DNA from 4 places in the Streptomyces sp. PTL18 genome. Region 2 is predicted to be linked to each of the others. Evidence: riboswitches for the same ligand, from Rfam matches in the RefSeq annotation. Region 2 holds a riboswitch; each other region holds the start of a gene.

Region 1 (5,066 bases), on a different contig from region 2:
ACGCGGCCACCCTGGAGGACGCGCGCGCGTTCTTCCGCACCTACTACGCGCCGAACAACGCGGTGCTGTCCGTCGTCGGCGACATCGACCCCCAGCAGACCCTCGCCTGGATCGAGAAGTACTTCGGGTCCATCGCCTCCCACGACGGCAAGCCCCAGCCGCGTGACGGCTCGCTGCCCGAGGTCATCGGCCGCGAGCTGCGGGAGGTCGTCGAGGAGGAGGTCCCGGCGCGCGCCCTGATGGCCGCCTACCGGCTGCCGCACGACGGCACACGTGCGTGCGACGCGGCCGACCTGGCGCTGACGATCCTCGGCGGCGGCGAGTCCTCCCGCCTCTACAACCGTCTCGTCCGCCGCGACCGCACCGCCGTCGCCGCCGGGTTCGGCCTGCTGCGGCTCGCAGAGGCACCCTCCCTCGGCTGGCTGGACGTGAAGACCTCCGGCGACGTCGAGGTGCCCGTCATCGAGGCCGCCATCGACGAGGAACTCGCCCGGTTCGCCGAGCGGGGGCCGACGGCCGAGGAAATGGAGCGCGCCCAGGCCCAGTTGGAGCGCGAGTGGCTGGACCGGCTCGGCACGGTCGCCGGCCGGGCGGACGAACTGTGCCGGTACGCCGTGCTGTTCGGCGACCCGCAACTCGCTCTGACCGCCGTCAAGCGCGTGCTGGAGGTCACCGCCGAGGAGGTGCAGGAGATCGCCGAGGCCCGCCTGCGCCCCGACAACCGCGCGGTGCTCGTGTACGAACCGGTCGCGACCGAGGCCCCGGAAGCAGCCGAGACCACCGACGAGACCGAGGAGTCGGCGAAGTGACCGAGCTCGCGACCATGGACTTCCACCCGCAGCCCCAGCCCGGCGAGGCCCGGCCCTGGGCGTTCCCGGCGCCCCAGCGCGGCACGCTCGACAACGGCCTGACCGTGCTGCGCTGCCACCGCCCCGGCCAGCAGGTCGTCGCCGTCGAGGTGCTCCTCGACGCCCCCCTGGACGCCGAGCCGGCCGGCCTCGACGGCGTCGCCACGATCATGGCGCGCGCCTTCTCCGAGGGCACCGACAAGCACTCCGCCGAGGAGTTCGCCGCCGAGCTGGAGCGCTGCGGCGCCACCCTCGACTCGCACGCCGACCACCCCGGCGTCCGCCTCTCCCTCGAGGTGCCCGTCTCCCGCCTCCCCAAGGCGCTCGGGCTGCTCGCCGACGCTCTCAGGTCGCCGGCCTTCGCGGACAGCGAGGTGGAACGCCTGGTGCGCAACCGCCTCGACGAGATCCCGCACGAGACGGCCAACCCGGCCCGCCGCGCCGCCAAGGAGCTCTCCAAGGAGCTGTTCCCGGCGGCCTCGCGCATGTCCCGCCCGCGGCAGGGCACCGAGGAGACGGTCGCGAACATCGACGCCGCCGCCGTCCGCGCGTTCCACGAGCGGTATGTGCGCCCGGCGACGTCCACCGCGGTCGTGGTCGGCGACCTCACCGGGATCGATCTCGACGCGCTCCTCGACGACACTCTCGGCGCCTGGACGGGGGAGCCATCCAAGCCGCGCCCGGTGCCCCCGGTGACCGCCGACGACACCGGCCGCGTGATCATCGTGGACCGTCCCGGCGCCGTCCAGACACAGCTGCTCATCGGCCGTATCGGGCCCGACCGCCACGACCGCGTGTGGCCCGCCCAGGTGCTCGGCACGTACTGCCTCGGCGGCACCCTCACCTCCCGCCTGGACCGCGTCCTGCGCGAGGAGAAGGGCTACACCTACGGGGTGCGGGCCTTCGGCCAGGTGCTGCGCTCCGCGCCCGACGGCACGGGCGCCGCGATGCTCGCCATCAGCGGCTCGGTCGACACGCCGAACACCGGCCCGGCGCTCGACGACCTGTGGAAGGTGCTGCGCACGCTCGCCGCCGAGGGCCTGACGGACGCCGAGCGCGATGTCGCCGTGCAGAACCTGGTGGGGGTGGCACCGCTGAAGTTCGAGACGGCGGCGGCCGTCGCGAGCACGCTCGCCGACCAGGTCGAGCAGCACCTGCCGGACCACTACCAGTCGACGCTGTATCAGGAGCTGGCCGCCACGGGCACGGTCGAGGCCACCGCGGCCGTGGTGAACGCGTTCCCCGTGGACCGCCTGGTCACCGTTCTGGTGGGCGACGCCGCCCAGATCAAGGAGCCTGTCGAGGCGCTCGGCATCGGTGAAGTCAGCGTCGTCGCAGCCGAGTAGAAAGCACGCACGCGCGCGTTTCTCGCGCCGTCCCGGGGGCCCCGGTGACCTTCCGTGTCATCGGGGCCCCGCCCGTCGGCGGGTTTGTCCGTATTGCCACAGAGGTTGCCTCTCTGCCCTGTGGGATGCGCTACAAACCCCGTTCTCTGTTTGCTGATTGAAAGCCGGTCCCCTTAGCTTCGTTCGGGCTGTTCGTCAGGCAGTGCGCCGCACCCGCGGCAGCGGACAGTCATCGCCGAGTCCCCGTACGGCGCGAGCCAGGGGAGCCGGGGACCCAAAACCACAGTCCCTGGGGTGAATCGGGCGCAAGCCCGTAGGAGACCTTCCTGCTCCGAACCCGTCAGCTAACCCGGTAGGCGAGAGGGAAGGAAAGGACCAGCCACTTCATGGCGTTCACCTGCGCCACCGGGAAGCACCGTCCCCCCAGCCGTGTGAAGCGTACGACTGCGAACGCCGTCGGCGTCGCCGCGCTCACCACCACCGGTGTCCTCGGCACCCTGGCCGCCCCGGCCCTGGCCGCCGGCGCCCCCGTCCAACAGACCGGACTGCTCCAGGCCGTCACCCTCGGTGACTCGGTCGCCGAGAAGATCGACGCACAGGCCGCCGTCCAGAAGCAGGCCGCCGAGCGGAAGCAGGCCGAGGAGGCCGCGCGCAGGAAGGCCGCCGAGAAGGCCCGGCAGGAGCGGGAGGCCAAGGAGCGGGCCGCACGCGACGCCGAGCGCAGGCGACTCAACACGTTCGTGCCGCCGATCTCCGACTCCTATGTGTCCACCGGCTACAAGACCGGCGGCTCCCTGTGGTCCTCCGGCGCCCACACCGGCATCGACTTCCACGCCGCCACGGGCACGCCCGTGCACGCCGTCGGCTCCGGCACCGTGGTCCGGACCGGCTGGGGCGGTGCGTACGGCAACCAGATCGTCATCAGGATGAACGACGGCACCTACACCCAGTACGGCCACCTGTCGTCCATCGGCGTCTCCGTGGGGCAGCGGGTCACCCCCGGCCAGCGGATAGCCCTCTCCGGGTCCACGGGCAACACCACGGGACCGCACCTGCACTTCGAGGCCCGTACCACTCCCGAGTACGGCTCGGACATCGACCCCGTCGCCTACCTCCGCGCGCACGGCGTGAACGTCTGACGGCCCGCGCCCGCGACGGGCGCGCCCGCACCCGACGGCCCCGGCTGATCAGCCGGGGCCGTCGTGGGCTTTCGAACGGCTGTGTGTCCAAAAAATATGCATGGATTTCAGCTCCCCGTCGGAGATTTTGGTCCGCTGCAATAGAGTCGGTTGAACACGCGCCAATCGCGTACGTTTCACGGGGATTAAGGCGGAGGTCGGTCATGCGTATTCCGGCGCACTCGGTCTGCACGGCGATCCGCGATGACATCGTCGCGGGTGTCTACGAGCGCGGCAGCCGGCTCACCGAGGAACTCCTCGCGCGGCGCTACGGCGTCTCCCGTGTCCCCGTGCGCGAGGCGCTGCGCACCCTGGAGGCCGAGGGCTTCGTCGTGACCCGCCGGCACGCGGGCGCGTGCGTGGCGGAGCCCACCGAACAGGAGGCCGCCGACCTGCTGGAGATGCGGATGCTGCTGGAACCGCTCGGAGCCGCGCGGGCCGCGCAGCGGCGCACCGAGGCCCACCTCAAGGTGCTGCGCGGCCTGGTCAGACTGGGCCAGGAGCGGGCCAGGAGGGGCAACAGCGAGGATCTGCGCTCTCTGGGCGGCTGGTTCCACGAGACGCTGGCGCAGGCCTGCGGGAGCCCCGCGCTGACCTCGACGCTCGCACAGCTGAGGCACAAGATCACATGGACGTACACGGTCGACGCGCCGGCCGACCCCGCGGAGTCCTGGGCCGAGCACGGCGGCATCGTGGACGCCGTCGCACGCGGCGACAGCGAGCGCGCGCGGGCGATCACGGCGCTGCACACGGAACGCTCGACGTCCGCGCACCGGCTCCGCTTTCCGGGCGGTCCGGACCGCCCGGAACGTGTGAGGACTTCGCAACACGGCGTAAACATCTCCGCGCTCCGGCATTAACACGGGCACCGTATACAAAGAGGGATATCCGGCGGGGCCTGTTTTCGGCTGCCTTTTTTGCGCACCTCCGAAAACTTTGGTGCGTCATTTCGGCGCGTCGCGACGACTTCATTCGGGCGCTGCTGAACAAGAACGCCTCACACCATGAGGTGATCGGTCCTGGTGGTGAGCCGAGGCGCGACAGGTGTCACCGAGGCAGGCTTGTTGTCACTTCGCATCGGAACCTGGCTGTGGTTCCGGCAACGCCGGTGCAGGCCGGTCCCCTCAACGCCGGTGCAGGCCGGTCACCTCGTACCGCACGATGTGTCGGGAACTGATGGCAGACCGGACGCTGTCCCCGAAATCCAGCACGGTGTCCCCGCGTTCACCGCCGCCGGTCACAGGGCAGTGGCGGCGCGGACCAGCCCCGCGACCGCCGTTGAGCGGCTGTGCGGGGGCCAGGCGATGACCGTGGTGACGTGGGGGGCGTCGGGGACCGGTACGGCGGTGAGGTCCTCGCGCAGGCCGGTGCGGCCCGACTCCGGCACGACCGCGCAGGCGCGGCCGAGGGCGATGAGCTGGGTGAGTTGCGTGTGGTCGCGCACCTGCGGTCCGGGGCCGTCCGGGAAGGTGCCGTCAGGGCGAGGCCAGCGGGGCAGGGGCAGGTCGGGAAGGTCGGTGACCTCGGCGAGCCGCACGTGGGGGCGGGCGCTGAGAGGATGACCCGCCGGGAGGATCGCGACCTGACCCTCGGAGTGCAGGGCCTCGGTGTCGAAGCCGGCCGTGTCGTCGAATGGCCGATGCAGCAGGGCTACGTCGGCCCGGCCGTCGTGCAGCAACCGTGCCTGCTCGCCC
Region 2 (5,066 bases):
AGCTGGTCGCGCACCCGCGTCACGGCCCCGGCCTGACGGCTGTCCACCCGCTCGGCGAACGCGGCGTTGTCGAGGTACTGCCCGGGGTCCGAGGAGAGCAGCAGCCGCACCGCCGGGTCGAGGCCCCCGTCGCGGTACTGTGCCGCCGCCGCGGACCCCAGCGCCTCCCGCGCGGAGTTCAGCCGGTCCGTCCGGCGGGCCGCCTCGTCCCGCAGGGCGTTCAGCCGTTTCTGCGCCTCCTCCGCCTGCTCCTTGGCACCGTCGTACTTCTCGGTGGCGACCTCCGCCTCCTGGTACAGCCTGTCGACCTCGGCCTTGACCTGCGTCGGCGACAGGGGTGGTTCGGCATGTCCCGTGCCGTCGAAGCCGGTCGCGGTCGCCGCTCCCGCGAGGGCGATCGTGGCGGCGGTGCGGGCCGTGCCGCCGCCGAGCGAACGCTGTCTGGGCTTGCGGTGCGCTGCCACCTGGACGCCACGTCCTTTCGTACGACCGCCGGGGCCACGGACGGTGTCGCGCGTCCGGCGGCGGCCCGCACAGGGGGAACGCGCCGCCGCCGGACCTTCTCGGCGGTGGTGCCCGACGGCCGCCCCTGGCCCGGGCGGCGATGGGGAGCCGGGTACCTGGGGGAGGACGCTAAACCCGTTCACGATGCGCTGGGGGCCCGATGTACGGAAGTGGCACGACCGGACTGACGGTGACCGTATGTGACCGTGATCCCGGTGTCGGGTCGCCGTCTTCACGCTGTGCGATGACCGATGCGGCGGATCCGTCGCACTGGGCGGTTGCGGACTGCTATAGGGCGCATATATGCGGCGTGGCCGGAGTGCTGCAGGACGCACCACACGGAGGGCCGCAGGACGCCATGCAGCGGCCGGACCGGAGGGGTCGAGCGAGCGGCGTCACATCCGCCGGGGCGGTGTCAGCCGGCACAGGCGCGCTGATTAGGCTCCGGCCTCATGGACGTACTCATCCACCTCTTCGTCGGCCTGCACATCGTCGGCATCGCGGCGCTCCTCGGCGGCTTCCTCACCCAGATGAAGGCGATGGGCCAGGGGACGGCGCGCTTCGTGCCCGCGATGCTGCACGGTGCGCTGACCATGCTCGTCACGGGGGTGGTGCTGGTCGGCCTCAACCAGGCGGACCACCACTCGGTCGACACGATCAAGATCGGGACCAAGCTGGCCCTGCTGATCGTCATCCTCGGCCTGGTCTATGTGAAGCGGGACGAGGAGAGCGTCGAGAAGCCCCTCTTCGGCCTCGTCGGCGCCGCGACCCTGGCGAACATCTTCATCGCCGTGCTCTGGACCTGAGGCCGTCCACTGCGGAGGTGACGGCTCCGGCGAGAACCAGGAACCAGACGGCCACCGCGATCCACAGCAGTACCCGGCCGAGGCCGCGCAGCCACGGCACGCCCCGGGAGGAGGCGACGGACAGCGCCGCCAGCGCCGTCAGCCCCATCGAGAACGCGGTCGACCAGCGCCGGACGTCGTAGCGGAACCGGGGCCGCGGTACCTCGGCCCCCGCCAAGGCGGCGTAGCAGGCCAGAGTGAGGGCGAGGAGGGCGACGGTGACGCGGCGCAGGACGCCGCTGTCGTCGTTGTTCCAGAGGTAGAGCCCTTTGGCGGCGGTCATGAGCTGCGAACCGGCCACCGCCGAGACGGCGAGTGCTCCGACGGGGATCCACTGGTCGCCCGGCCCGGTCACCACCTGCCGGAAGTCGAAGCAGCCCAGTCCGATCAGGTAGAACACCAGCCCGAGCCAGAAGAACACCAGCGCCGCGTGGGCGAGCCACGCCACCCCCACGGCCGCCGCGACCACCGCCCCGAGCACCGCGATCCCCTGCGTCGCCACGCACCCGAGGAACACCGCCCCCGGCATCCGGCGCTCCCAGTTCGGCACGGTCGACGGAACCAGGCAGCCCCAGAGCACCGCGGCCAGTGCGAGCAGCGCCACGGCAGGCGGCTGCCCGTCCAGCGCGGACACTCCCGAGCCCAGCACGGTGGTCGCCGCCACCACGGTGAGCGCCGCCGCTGAACCGGTCCGGGTCCGCCACTGCTCCCGGTGCCACAGCAGTCGCAGGGCGATGTCGGCGGCGAGCCCCAACCAGGCGGTGCCCGCCAGAACCAGGGCGATGCGGGAGAGGACCTGGTGGCCGGTCAGGTGCAAGCCGACCGACAGGACGCCGGTCGCCATGACGGCGGCCCCGGTGGCGGGCGGACGCGGCGCCCACCAGGCGCGCAGCGCGGAGGTGCCTGACATGCGCCCGATGCTAGGGACGCGCACGCGGGTTGCGTACGGGGCGCGCGCGCCACCGCGGAAAACAACCCCACGCGCGCGTGCCGGACGGCGGGCGTCACCACGCGCGCACCGGCACAGGCGTCACCACGCGCGCGTACGGCAAAGACGTCACCGCGCGCCTGCCGGACGGGGCACGCGCGTGGCCGGGCGGGGTGAGCGCGCGTGGCCGTACAGGGTGAGCACGCGCGCGTGGCCGGACAGGCGCCGGGTCAGGCCGGTCGCACCACACTGTGGATGATCGACGCGCCCCCGTAGTAGATCGACTCCTCGCGGACGTACGCCCCCGGCTTCGGCGCATGGATCATCATGCCGTTGCCGATGTAGAGACCGACATGGCTGATGTCGTCGTAGAAGAAGATCAGGTCGCCGGGGCGCGCGTCCGCGAGTGAGACCGTCGTGCCCGCGTTCACCTGGTCATAGGTGGTGCGCGGCAGCGACACCCCGGCGGCCTTCCAGGCGGCCTGGGTCAGACCCGAGCAGTCGTACGAGCCGGGCCCGGTGGCACCCCACACGTACGGCTTGCCGATCTGCGCACGGGCGAACGCCAGCGCCTCGGCGGCCTGCGTCGCGTACGAGGAGTCCGTGGAGCCCGTGGAAGAGCCCGACGAGCCGGTCGTGGCGGTGGACGGCTGCTGCTGCGCCGCCTGCTGCTGCGCCGCCTGCTGCCGTGCCAGCTCCTCCGCCTGCCGCTGCGCCTCCTCCTGCTTCTTCTTCTCGAGCGCGGCGAGCCGTGCCTTCTCCTGCGCGGTCAGTTCGGACAGCAGGTCCCGCGCGGCGGCCAGCTTCTTCTGGACGTCCGTCTTGGCCGACCGGAGCCTCTGCTGCGACTCGGTGAGCGACCGCAGGCTCTCGGTGGCCTCCCGCCGCTTCTTCATCGTCGCGGCCTGCTCGGTGACGTACTCGTCGACCGCTTCCTTCTGACGGCCGGTGAGCCGGCTCATCAGCTGGGTCTGGTCGAAGTAGTCCTGCGGCGTGTCGGCGAGGAGGAAGGTGGCGGTGTCGGGGGCCACCTCACCCGTGCGGTACTGGGCCGCGGCGAAGGAACCCAGCCGGTCCCGCGCCTCGTTGAGCTTCCCGGTACGTCTTGCGACGTCGTCGAGGAGCGCGGTGACGCGCTCCCGCTGCCGGTCCGTTCTCTCCTTGGCCGCGTTGTACTGATCGGTGGCCGACTCGGCGCGGCGGTAGAGGTCGTCGACCTTCTTCTCGACCTCCTCGACGCTCGGCCTGCCGTCGGCGGAGGGTGCGGCGTTGGCGGTCTGCGAGAGCAGGGCCACGGAGGTGAGGGCAGCCGTCGCGAGTGCGGGGGTGCGTATGCCGGCCATGCGTGTGCCCGCGGGACGCGGCTTGCGGTGCGGCGCCATGAGAGGCGTCTCCTTCCGATGCACCGCCTACCGGGTTAGCTGTCGGGTTCGGGCGGGTTGTTCCGGAAGGTGTGCCCTACGGCCGTACCGCGCAGGGCGGTTGGCCGATTCACCCCAAGGTCGGGTGGGTCCCCGGCTCCGGCTGCCACGGGGGCACCGGACTCGGCGGAGGCCGCGCGGCCCGGCGACGTTCGCCGGTGGGGGTCGTACGGCCCGCCCGGCACGGTAGCCAACTGTTGGGGCTCCTGTGAAGGTTGATGCGTGATATGCCCGATACGTATTCGTGACCTTTTCCGGCGCCCCCGTTCTCGAGTACCGACCGTGAGTCGACGATTCTCCTCGGTGACGAGGCGTCCGGTGCTCGATTTCGGGCGTCGCCGGGGGCGGGATCCGGTTCCGGGCCGTGGAGTTTCCAGGGCGGCGACCGGCTGTCGGTGGGGCGGCCTAGACTCGGAGAGCGATGAGCAGCCTCTTTGACGACAGCTTCCTGGCGGACCTCAAGGCCACTCCGGCCCAGGAGGAGGAGCCCCCGCCGCCCGAGGACGATCACGCTCCGGAGCCGGTTCCGGACGATCTGTTCGGCGGGGAGTTCGACCTGCCCCCGGACAGGGACGCCTACTACCGCAACGGCGCGCACCGCCCTGCCGTCGACATGAGGGCCCTGCTGGAGGGGCTGAACGAGAACCAGCGCGCTGCCGTCGTGCACGCCGGCTCCCCGCTGCTCATCGTCGCCGGCGCCGGCTCCGGCAAGACCCGCGTGCTCACCCACCGCATCGCGTATCTGCTGGCCGAGCGGGGCGTCCATCCCGGGCAGATCCTCGCGATCACCTTCACCAACAAGGCCGCGGGCGAGATGAAGGAGCGGGTCGAGCAGCTCGTCGGCCCGCGCGCGAACGCGATGTGGGTGATGACCTTCCACAGCGCCTGTGTCCGCATCCTGCGCCGGGAGAGCAAGAAGCTCGGCTTCACCTCCTCCTTCTCCATCTACGACGCCGCCGACAGCAAGCGTCTGATGGCGCTCGTCTGCCGTGACCTGGACCTGGACCCGAAGCGCTTTCCGCCCAAGTCCTTCAGCGCCAAGATCTCCAACCTGAAGAACGAGCTGATCGACGAGGAGGACTTCGCCGCCCAGGCGTCCGACGGCTTCGAGAAGACCCTCGCCCAGGCGTACGCGCTCTACCAGTCCCGGCTGCGCGAGGCGAACGCGCTCGACTTCGACGACCTGATCATGACGACGGTCAACCTGCTGCGCGCCTTCCCGGATGTCGCCGAGCACTACCGCCGCCGCTTCCGCCATGTGCTCGTCGACGAGTACCAGGACACCAACCACGCCCAGTACGCCCTGGTGCGCGAACTCGTCGGCACCTTCGGGCACCCGGCGGACGTCCCGCCCGGCGAGCACGACGT
Region 3 (5,066 bases), on a different contig from region 2:
GGACCCCGGGGCGGCGTCGCGCGGTCGGTGAAGAAGATGCGCGGCTACCTCGCCGACCTGATCCACCGCAAGCGCGAGGCGCTGCCCGCCGAGCCCGGCCCCGGTGAGGACCTCATCTCCGGGCTCATCCGCGCCTCCGACCACGGCGAGCACCTCACCGAGAACGAGGCCGCCGCGATGGCCTTCATCCTGCTCTTCGCCGGGTTCGAGACCACCGTCAACCTCATCGGGAACGGCACGTTCGCGCTCCTCGGCCACCCCGAGCAGCGGGCCCGTCTGCAGCGGTCGCTCGCCGCCGGGGAACGCGGCCTGCTGGAGACCGGCGTCGAGGAGCTGCTGCGTTTCGACGGACCGGTGGAGCTGGCCACGTGGCGGTTCGCCACGCGGCCGCTGACCATCGGCGGGCAGGACATCGCCCCCGGCGACCCCGTCCTGGTGGTCCTGGCCGCCGCGGACCGGGACCCGGCGCGGTTCACGGGCCCGGACGTCCTCGACCTCGCCCGCCGCGACAACCAGCACCTCGGGTACGGGCACGGCATCCACTACTGCCTGGGCGCGCCCCTGGCCCGTCTGGAGGGACAGACGGCGCTCGCCACGCTCCTGACCCGCCTGCCGGACCTGCGGCTCGCGGTCGACCCCTCCGACCTGCGGTGGCGCGGTGGGCTCATCATGCGGGGCCTGCGCACGCTGCCCGTGACGTTCACACCGGTTGCGGAGAAAGATCCCGAATCTCCCGTCGACGCCCCGATATGACACGGCAACACGCCGATGGTCACAGGAAGGTGACAGTGCCTCACCTCTGTGATCTTCACGTGATCTGCGCTGCATTGACTTGTGACAAGTGATCTCCTGCCGATACGTTCACGCAGCAACGCGGCGGTCCGCACTGCCACGGCCGGCCGCCGCGTCGGTCGATGCTGTCGTGTGAAAGGCAACCGCATGCTCTCCGGGAACGGTCGTCACCGTCGCCCCCGTCAGGCTCCGGCTCTCCTCGTCGCGGCAGGGGTGACCGGATCAGCGATCGCGATCCCGCTGCTCGGCGCCACCGGTGCGAGCGCGGCCACCGGTACCACCTGGGACCAGGTCGCTCAGTGCGTCAGCGGCGGCTCATGGAGCGCGGACAGCGGCAACGGTCGATACGGCGGGCTGCAGTTGACGCAGGACGAATGGGACAAGTACGGCGGTCTCGACTATGCGCCGAGTCCGGACCAGGCGAGTCGCTCGCAGCAGATCGCCGTCGCCGAGAAGGTCCTCGCTGCCCGGGGTGTCGGGGCCTGGGGCACCTGCGGCCTGCTGAACGGCCTGGGCAAGGACTCCGGCTCCGCCGACGTCGACACGGGCGTCGCCGGGGACGCGTCGTCCGGCAGCGGACCGTCCTCCGGCTCCGACTCGGGTCTGGACTCCGGTCTCGACTCCGGTCTCGACTCCGGCCTGTCCGACTCGTCCGGATCTTCTGCGCCGACCGATCCGTCACCTTCTGCCTCCTCTTCCTCTCCTTCGTCCTCGTCGCCCTCGCCCTCGTCCGGGACGTCGGTCGACGGCGCCGCCAAGGGTGCGCAAGGGTCCGGCAGCGCGCCGACGGCCACGACGAAGCGCGACGAGTCGGACAAGTCCGCACAGAACGATGCCGCGTCCGAGGGGAGTTCGACCGAGGCCGCGGGTGCCGGCCGTCATCGCGGGGGCAGTGCCGACGAGGGCGCCGCGGACGGCCGCACCGAAGACGCGTCCGGCCGGCACACCTCGCGCGGCACCACTGACGCGCGCCACGCCGTCGACGGCTCGTACACCGTCCGCCCCGGGGACAATCTGTCGTCCATCGCCGACTCCCTTGACCTCAGCGGCGGATGGGCGGCGCTGTACGAGGCGAACAAGCAGACGGTCGGCGGCGACCCGAACCTCATCCTCCCCGGTCAGAGCCTTGCGCTCGACGCCGGCCCGGCAGGCGGCTCGTCCTGAACTGCCCCTTGCGTGGCGGAAGTTCGCGACCTACTTCGGGCTGAATGTCCTGTTTGGTGAAAGTGAGATATGGGTCTCATAAGCCCTGATCGTCTTTGAAATTCCGGCGATCGACTGCTTACGGTCGTGATCGCTCGCCACAGCGAGCACCTGCGGTCGCAACGCCGAATCCTGCCAGCGGCCGTACGGGAACAGTCGTCGCGTCAAGCGCCGTAGGCAGGAGCGGGGGACCCAAGGTAGGCGCCGCGTCCGGAAGTTGACCGGAAGCGGCTCGGGGTGAAGCCGCGTCCCGCAAGGGGCGCGGCCGGGCAACTCAACCGGCCCGAACCCGACAGCTCACCTCGCAGGCGTCGGTGAGGGGAACGAACCATGCTGTGTTCCGGCAACGGCAAGCACCGCCGCCCGTCCAAGTCCACCCGTGCCGTAGCGCTCGCCGGTGTCGCCGGCGCTGCCATCGCCGGCCCGCTCCTCGCGGCCGGGAACGCCTCCGCGGCCACCGCCGCCCAGTGGGACGCCGTCGCCCAGTGCGAGTCCGGTGGCAACTGGCACATCAACACCGGCAACGGCTTCTACGGTGGTCTGCAGTTCACGAACTCGACCTGGGCCGGGTACGGCGGCACCGCCTACGCCTCCCGTGCCGACCTGGCGACCAAGGACCAGCAGATAGCCATCGCCGAGAAGGTCCTCGCGGGCCAGGGCAAGGGCGCCTGGCCGGTGTGCGGCAAGGGCCTGACCAACGCCGCGTACAACGGCTCCGCGGCCACCTCGAGCGGCGCGAAGAGCGCCACCCCGAAGAACACCACCACCCGCTCGACCGGGCAGCAGGCCGCCAACCGCTCCGCGCAGCGCCCGGCCCCGCAGAAGAAGACCGTCACCACCCCGACCGGCCGGAAGGTCGAGAAGGGCGACGGCGAGTACAAGGTGGTCAAGGGCGACACCCTCAGCGCCATCGCCGCGAGCCACCACGTCAAGGGCGGCTGGAAGAAGCTGTTCGAGCTGAACAAGGACATCGTCCGGAACGCCGACCTGATCTACCCGGGCCAGCAGCTGCACCTGAAGTGACAGCCACCCGGTAGCCGGGCCGCGGGCCACCGACAGCCGTGACCCCCACAGTGGGGTCACGCGAGGGCCCACCTCCGTCCCCACGGCTCCCCGCTCCGGTGCGTGTTCCCCCGTACGCGCCGGAGCGGGGCTTGTTGCTGTCCGGCCCCTTCGTCGTCCGGCCCCTTCGTCGTCCGGCTCCTTCGCCGTCCGGCCGCGTGGATTTCACCGCACCTTTCCCCCCTCCTTTGTTCCGCGAGGGAACAATGTGTACCGTCACCCTGTCCACGGGACGGTCGGTCGGTCGGCCGGCACCCCGCGGCGGTTAGGCTCTAGTCGCAAGGCGCAGCCGCAAGGCACACAGCCCCGCACTTCCAGCGTCACATCCAAGAAGGAGATGCTCGTGCCGTCCATCGACGTCGTCGTAGCCCGGGAAATCCTGGACTCCCGAGGCAACCCCACGGTCGAGGTCGAGGTCGGCCTCGACGACGGCAGCACGGGTCGTGCCGCCGTCCCGTCCGGCGCCTCCACCGGCGCCTTCGAGGCCATCGAGCTCCGCGACGGTGATCCCAACCGCTACCAGGGCAAGGGTGTCGAGAAGGCCGTCCTCGCCGTGATCGAGCAGATCGGCCCGGAGCTGGTCGGCTACGACGCCACCGAGCAGCGGCTGATCGACCAGGCGATGATGGACCTGGACGCCACCGACAACAAGGGCTCCCTCGGCGCCAACGCGATCCTCGGTGTCTCCCTCGCCGTCGCCCACGCCGCCTCCGAGGCCAGCGACCTGCCCCTGTTCCGCTACCTGGGCGGCCCGAACGCGCACCTGCTGCCGGTGCCGATGATGAACATCCTCAACGGCGGCTCGCACGCCGACTCCAACGTGGACATCCAGGAGTTCATGATCGCCCCGATCGGCGCGGAGTCCTTCTCCGAGGCGCTGCGCTGGGGCACCGAGGTCTACCACACGCTGAAGAAGGTCCTGAAGAGCAAGGGCCTCGCCACCGGCCTCGGCGACGAGGGCGGCTTCGCCCCGAACCTCGGCTCCAACCGTGAGGCCCTCGACCTCATCCTCGAGGCCGTCAAGGAGGCCGGCTACGCCCCCGGCCAGCAGATCGCCCTCGCCCTCGACGTCGCCGCCTCCGAGTTCTACAAGGACGGCAAGTACCTCTTCGAGGGCAAGGAGCGCTCCGCCGCCGAGATGACGGAGTACTACGAGGAGCTCGTCGCGGCCTACCCGCTGGTCTCCATCGAGGACCCGCTGTTCGAGGACGACTGGGCGGGCTGGAAGGTCATCACCGACAAGCTCGGCGACAAGGTCCAGCTGGTCGGCGACGACCTGTTCGTCACCAACCCCGAGCGCCTGGCCCGCGGCATCGAGGAGGGCGCCGCCAACGCGCTGCTCGTCAAGGTCAACCAGATCGGCTCGCTGACCGAGACCCTGGACGCCGTGGAGCTCGCCCAGCGCAACGGCTTCAAGTGCATGATGTCCCACCGCTCCGGCGAGACCGAGGACGTCACCATCGCCGACCTGGCCGTCGCCACCAACTGCGGCCAGATCAAGACCGGCGCCCCGGCCCGCTCCGAGCGCGTCGCCAAGTACAACCAGCTGCTCCGCATCGAGGAGATCCTCGACGACGCCGCGGTGTACGCCGGCCGCTCGGCCTTCCCGCGCTTCAAGGGCTGAGGCAAGGCGGCGGACAACGCCGGAGCAGGGCGCTGAGACAAGCCTGAGCAAGGCTTGGCCGGTCGTACGTACGTCCCCGTACTCGGTCCCGTACCGTGTGCGGGGACGTACGCGCGTGTGAAGGGGAGGCGGGAGACATGGCCGGGAAGGACCGCGACCGGTTCTCCACCGCGACCAGGCTCAGGCTGCTCGGCGAGCAGACCGCCGCCCGGGTCTACCGCTCCCAGACCCGGCGCCAGGCCCGCCGCTCCCGGCTCACCGGCCGGGCCGCCCTCCTCGCGCTCGTCCTGTGCACGCTGATCCTGGCGCTGGCCTACCCGATGCGGCAGTACGTCTCCCAGCGCGGCGAGATCGCCGACCTGGAGCGGCAGCAGAATCAGGCCCG
Region 4 (5,066 bases), 190 kb from region 2:
TGTCCGGCCGGGTCGACCGCGACCGCGATCCGCGCGGTCACCGCCGACGACCCGGCCGCCCGTCCCCGGGGGCCCGCGCTCCAGGCGCAGCGCCCGGAGAAGTCGAACAAGACACTTCACACGACCAGGGAGACCCATGAGGAAGAACAGCACCTCCTCGGCCCATGCACAGTGGACCGGCATGGTGCCGGTCGACGACACGGCCCTGGCCGTCACCGACAGCGGCGGCCCCGGGATCCCCGTGCTCTACCTCAACGGCCAGTTCGCCACCCAGGGCTACTGGCGGCGGGTCGTCGCCGAACTGGGAACAGGGTGGCGGCACATCACCTACGACGAGCGGGCCCGCGGCAGGAAGTCGAAGTGTTCGGCGGACTACTCCTTCGAGGCCGCCGTCCGCGATGTCGACGCCGTACTCGCGGCCAGGGCCGTGGACCGGGCACTGCTGGTGGGGTGGTCCTACGGAGCGGTCGTCGCCGCGCACTGGGCCGACCGTCATCCCGCCCGTACCGTGGGCGCGGTCCTGGTCGACGGCGCGTTCCCGCACGACTGGCTCGACGAGGCCATGGAGCAGCGAATCCGGAAGCTGTTTCGGCGGATGGGCTGGATCACGCCGCTGCTGCGCCCGACTGGCCTGACCCCGCGGATGACCGCCGAAGAACAGGCGAACAGCAACATCGAGCTCGGCAGGCTCTCCCGCGAGCAGGAACTGGGCCCCGTGCTGGACAACATCACCGTCCCGGTGCGGTACGTGGTCGCTTCGGGCACGTCCCTCGGAAGCCGCGGTGATGAGCAGGAACGGATACGCGCCGGCCTCGATGCGGTGACCGCCCGCAACGCGAACATCCGCGTCAGCGCGAAGGTCCCCAGCAACCACGGCGCGATCGTGAGAAAGGACTACCAGGCCGTCGCCGGGGCCGTGCGCGAGGTCGCCGCCCTCGACCGCGGGGTCGCTGAAGACGGACCGGCGGAGTGACGGTCGGCCGGGCGGCGCACCGCCGTCGGTCCTCGTCGTCCTCGACGGCGTCCGGGTTCCGGAGGGGCCGCAGGCCCTCGCCGGGAGCCGCCGGCCTTGTCGACCACGTGGCGACCCGGGAAGTCGAGGTGCCGGTCCTTGAGAGGGGAGAGCCGGGCGACGTCCCCGCGCCTGATGCATCCCCGCCGCGTGCGCGCAACCGGCGTGCTTACGCCGGGCGTCGGGGGCCGGATGCCGACCGGTCCCTCAGGAGCGGTCCGGACACCGGCCGTGGGTCGGCCGGTTCGCGTCGGGTGGCCGGACGTCCGCCGGTTCACGGTGAGTCGTGGGGGTGTTCCATCCGTATTCTCTGATCATGGCCGCACCCCTCGCGTATTCACTCATCGCCACCGACCTGGACGGGACGCTGCTGCGCGGTGACGACACGCTCTCCGACCGGTCGAGGGCCGCCCTGGCGCGGGCCGCCGCGGCCGGCGCGCAGCACCTGGTGGTGACGGGCCGACCGGCGCCCAGGGTGCGGCCGCTGCTCGACGACCTGGGCGGCAGGGGGCTCGCGGTGTGCGGACAGGGCGCGCAGGTGTACGACGCCGGAGCGGACCGGTTGCTGTTCTCCGTCACCCTCAACCGGGAGTTGGCCGAGACCGCGCTCGGCAAGATCGAGGCCGAGGTGGGGCAGGTGTACGCGGCCGTCGACCAGGACGGCGTGGACGGGCTCACGCTCATCGAGCCCGGCTACCGGATGCCGCATCCCACGCTGCCCGCGGTGCGGGTCCAGCGGCGCGACGATCTGTGGTGCGCGCCCATCAGCAAGGTGCTGCTGCGCCATCACGCCCTCACCGACGACGAGTTGGCGACGGTGGCGCGCAGCGCGGTCGGTTCCCTGGCGACGGTCACCATGTCCGGGCCCGGCACCGTCGAACTCCAGCCGTGCGGCGTCACCAAGGCGACGGGGCTCGCGCTCGCCGCCGAGTATCTGGGTCTGGGACCGTCGGAGACCGTCGCGTTCGGTGACATGCCGAACGACATCCCGATGTTCGACTGGGCCGCATACGGCGTCGCCATGGCCAACGCCCATCCCGAACTCAAGGCGGTCGCCGACGAGATCACGAAGTCGAACGAGGACGACGGCATCGCCGTCGTCCTCGAACGGCTCTTCAGGGACCGCCGGACCTCGGTCTGAGCCCGGGTCAGCGCGATGGGCGGCTCAGTACGCGCTGTGGACGTTGTCGATGGAGCCGTACCGGTGGGCGGCGTAGTTGCACGCGGCCGTGATGTTCGCCACCGGGTCGTAGATGTTCCAGGAGGTGCCCGGCACGTGGTAGGCGCGGAAGGTCGGGTCGATGACCTGGAGGAGACCCTTGGAGGGGATGCCCATCCGGGCGTTGGAGTCCCACAGGTTGATGGCGAACTGGTTGCCCGCCGACTCGCGCATCACGTTGCGGTAGATGCCGTAGTAGGAGCCGGGGATCCCGTGCTGCCGCATGACCACCAGCGACTGGCGGATCCAGCCGTCGAGGTTGGTGGAGCGCGTGGTCAGGGTGTTCGCGGTGACGGTCTTGGTCGCCGCGGACGTGGGGGTCGCGGCGGAAGCGCTGGTCGCACCCATGAGCGGGAGGGCGAGAACGGCGGCACCCGTCCCCGCGGCAGCGAGGGCACGGGTGAGGCGCGCGGCCTTGGGGCGGCGGTCCGGACGGCGTGCGGGCAGGGCGAAAACGGGCATGTCGTAGTCCTCTCCGGCGCCTGCGAGGTGAGCTGTCGGGTTCGGGCGGGGAGGTGCCCGGCCGTGTCCTCGATGCCGAGGAATCGGCTTCACCCCAAGCCGTTCCGGCGCTGTGTCCGGTGCGGCGACTTACCTGGGTCCCCCGCTCCTGCCGTTGTGGGTCGAAGGGCTCGCGAGCGGCGGCAGGATTCGGCGGCCCGCTCGGATCGATTGGGAAGGTATGCGAGAGCACATGTCGGAAACAAGCCTGGAAGTCGCACTCCAATACAAATGACCTTGAAATGCTGGAATAAGCGATGTGATCCAGTTTGTTGAACATGGTTCAACTTGGCATAAGCGAATCGGAAGTTGAGATTCCACATGTGTCACCCCGCCCTGTGCGGGCGTGAGCTAATTCACTCGCGCATTGCTTGGATCGCCATCCGTGATTCAGGGCGTCGGAGCGGCAATTCGGGCAAGAGGGGTGGTGTTCGTCTACGGGTAGCGGTATTTATAGGTGCGAATCAGTACAATTCGGGCATTCTGAGTTCCGCGGTGCTGTTCCGGCAGGGGAAGGGTGACCGACGTCACTTGTCGTGGCCCAAGGGGTCCGTATCCGCGCACCCCCGGGCTCCGGGCGTCCCGGGTGAGCCGGATGAGCCGGATGAGCCGGATGAGCCGGGCGGCCGGGTGTGCGCCCGGCCGGGTGACGGTGCCGGGCGGGACCGGTGGGGCACGCGAGGCGCCTGGCCCTCCGGGGGACGTCGAAGGGGTTGCTTTCGGTCATGTCACCCCAAACCTGCTCGTATCGCTTGATCAGGAGCATGTCGCTCGTGATCCGATACGGCCGGGCCTGGAACAGCGGGCACTCGTGGTGATCGAAACCTGACCGGATACGCTGACTTGAGTGATGGCGGCGACAGATCGACAAACTCAGTGAGCCGAGTCGACGGACGACGTCATCGCCCAAGTGACCGACCCCTAAACCGACCGTGTGATCGTCAGCAGACGTCAGCAGACAGGAGACGCCACGTGACCGTCGTCGGGCCGTTCGGGCTGAGCGTGCGGGACCAGGCTCTGGAAGCCGATGTCCAGGCCGGATTGGCCGCTGTCGAGGAAGGGCTGCTCGACGCCACGAAGAGCGAGGTGCCCTTCATCACGCAGGCGGCGCAGCACCTGGTGCGTGCGGGCGGGAAGCGGTTCCGGCCGCTGCTCGTGATGCTCGCGGCGCAGTTCGGCGACCCGTACGCGCCGGGGGTCGTCCCCTCGGCCGTGGTCGTGGAGCTCACCCACCTCGCCACGCTCTACCACGACGACGTGATGGACGAGGCCGACGTGCGGCGCGGGGTGGCCAGCGCCAACAGCCGCTGGGGCAACTCGGTGGCGGTCCTCACCGGCGACTTCCTGTTCGCCCGCGCGTCCCACATCCTGGCCGACCTCGGCCCCGAGGCCGTCCGCATCCAGGCGGAGGCGTTCGAGCGGCTCGTCACCGGCCAGATCCTGGAGACGGCGGGCCCCCGGGACGGCCGCGACCCGGTGGAGCACTACCTCGATGTCCTCGCCGGCAAGACGGGCTCCCTGGTCGCGGTGGCCTGCCGCTTCGGCGCGATGATGTCGGGCGCCGACGAGACGGTCGTGGACGTGCTGACGCAGTACGGCGAGCGCCTCGGCGTGGCGTTCCAGTTGGCCGACGACGTCCTGGACATCGCCTCCGACTCCCGCGAGTCCGGCAAGACGCCGGGGACGGACCTGCGCGAGGGCATCGCCACCCTCCCGGTCCTGCGCCTGCGTGAGCGCGCGCAGCGGCAGGGACTGCCGGAGGACCTCGCCCTGTGCGAGCTGCTGGAATCCGACCTCACGGACGACGCCCGCCACGCCGACGCCCTCGCCCGCCTCCGGATCCACCCGGCCCTCGAGCAGGCCCGCCGCGACGCGGTCCGCTACGCGGAGGACGCCCGCTCGGCCCTCGCCCCGCTGCCGGAGTGCGGCGCCAAGGCGGCCCTGACGGACATGTGCGACGCGGTGGTGCACCGGGCGGGGTGAAGCGCCCTCCCCGCCCCGCCTGACGTGAGCCACGTCATATACCGTCCCGTGCTCCCTGACGACCCCTACGGGTGGGGTACCCCGCTCCGCCCGTCATGTCATACCCCAGGAGTACGCGGAGTTGGCCCCGCGGTCTGACGCTTCCCTCCCGGCGATTTGGTCATATGGAGAGGACCACCTCACAGGAGTCCGGGGCAGAATGGCGGCGCGGGGGGTGGGGGCGCCTTCCTGCTCGAGCGACGTCGAGAGCTCGGGGGAGAGTGCACAGACAGCAGGCCGCCGCCGACGACGGAGGTAGGGCACACATGGCACCGTACGAATCCGACGACAGCACACCCGCCGGGGAGGTCG

What was found. A riboswitch is a leader RNA that binds a small molecule or an ion and turns the genes downstream of it on or off. The one in region 2 is predicted to bind cyclic di-AMP.
Region 1: linked by a shared signal. The riboswitch ahead of AC5WS8_RS10195 (M23 family metallopeptidase) and the one ahead of AC5WS8_RS16510 (C40 family peptidase) in region 2 are both predicted to bind cyclic di-AMP.
Region 3: linked by a shared signal. The riboswitch ahead of AC5WS8_RS22905 (transglycosylase family protein) and the one ahead of AC5WS8_RS16510 (C40 family peptidase) in region 2 are both predicted to bind cyclic di-AMP.
Region 4: linked by a shared signal. The riboswitch ahead of AC5WS8_RS15585 (transglycosylase SLT domain-containing protein) and the one ahead of AC5WS8_RS16510 (C40 family peptidase) in region 2 are both predicted to bind cyclic di-AMP.

The regions. Positions count from the first base shown of each region.
Region 1 is NZ_JCAJZO010000004.1:250,752-255,817, reverse strand. Features, by position in the region: gene AC5WS8_RS10205 (M16 family metallopeptidase) at 1-809, shown strand, start outside; gene AC5WS8_RS10200 (M16 family metallopeptidase) at 806-2,194, shown strand; cyclic di-AMP (ydaO/yuaA leader) riboswitch at 2,418-2,568, shown strand; gene AC5WS8_RS10195 (M23 family metallopeptidase) at 2,581-3,333, shown strand; gene AC5WS8_RS10190 (GntR family transcriptional regulator) at 3,537-4,232, shown strand; gene AC5WS8_RS10185 (LysR family transcriptional regulator) at 4,610-5,066, opposite strand, start outside.
Region 2 is NZ_JCAJZO010000007.1:259,880-264,945, forward strand. Features, by position in the region: gene AC5WS8_RS16495 (C40 family peptidase) at 1-464, opposite strand, end outside; gene AC5WS8_RS16500 (hypothetical protein) at 957-1,310, shown strand; gene AC5WS8_RS16505 (tellurite resistance/C4-dicarboxylate transporter family protein) at 1,288-2,259, opposite strand; gene AC5WS8_RS16510 (C40 family peptidase) at 2,508-3,659, opposite strand; cyclic di-AMP (ydaO/yuaA leader) riboswitch at 3,667-3,837, opposite strand; gene pcrA (DNA helicase PcrA) at 4,120-5,066, shown strand, end outside.
Region 3 is NZ_JCAJZO010000012.1:91,817-96,882, reverse strand. Features, by position in the region: gene AC5WS8_RS22915 (cytochrome P450 family protein) at 1-753, shown strand, start outside; gene AC5WS8_RS22910 (transglycosylase family protein) at 940-1,956, shown strand; cyclic di-AMP (ydaO/yuaA leader) riboswitch at 2,155-2,321, shown strand; gene AC5WS8_RS22905 (transglycosylase family protein) at 2,326-3,018, shown strand; gene eno (phosphopyruvate hydratase) at 3,395-4,681, shown strand; gene AC5WS8_RS22895 (FtsB family cell division protein) at 4,819-5,066, shown strand, end outside.
Region 4 is NZ_JCAJZO010000007.1:72,877-77,942, forward strand. Features, by position in the region: gene AC5WS8_RS15575 (alpha/beta fold hydrolase) at 137-973, shown strand; gene AC5WS8_RS15580 (HAD family hydrolase) at 1,329-2,153, shown strand; gene AC5WS8_RS15585 (transglycosylase SLT domain-containing protein) at 2,178-2,693, opposite strand; cyclic di-AMP (ydaO/yuaA leader) riboswitch at 2,703-2,888, opposite strand; gene AC5WS8_RS15590 (polyprenyl synthetase family protein) at 3,705-4,715, shown strand; gene AC5WS8_RS15595 (LolA family protein) at 5,021-5,066, shown strand, end outside.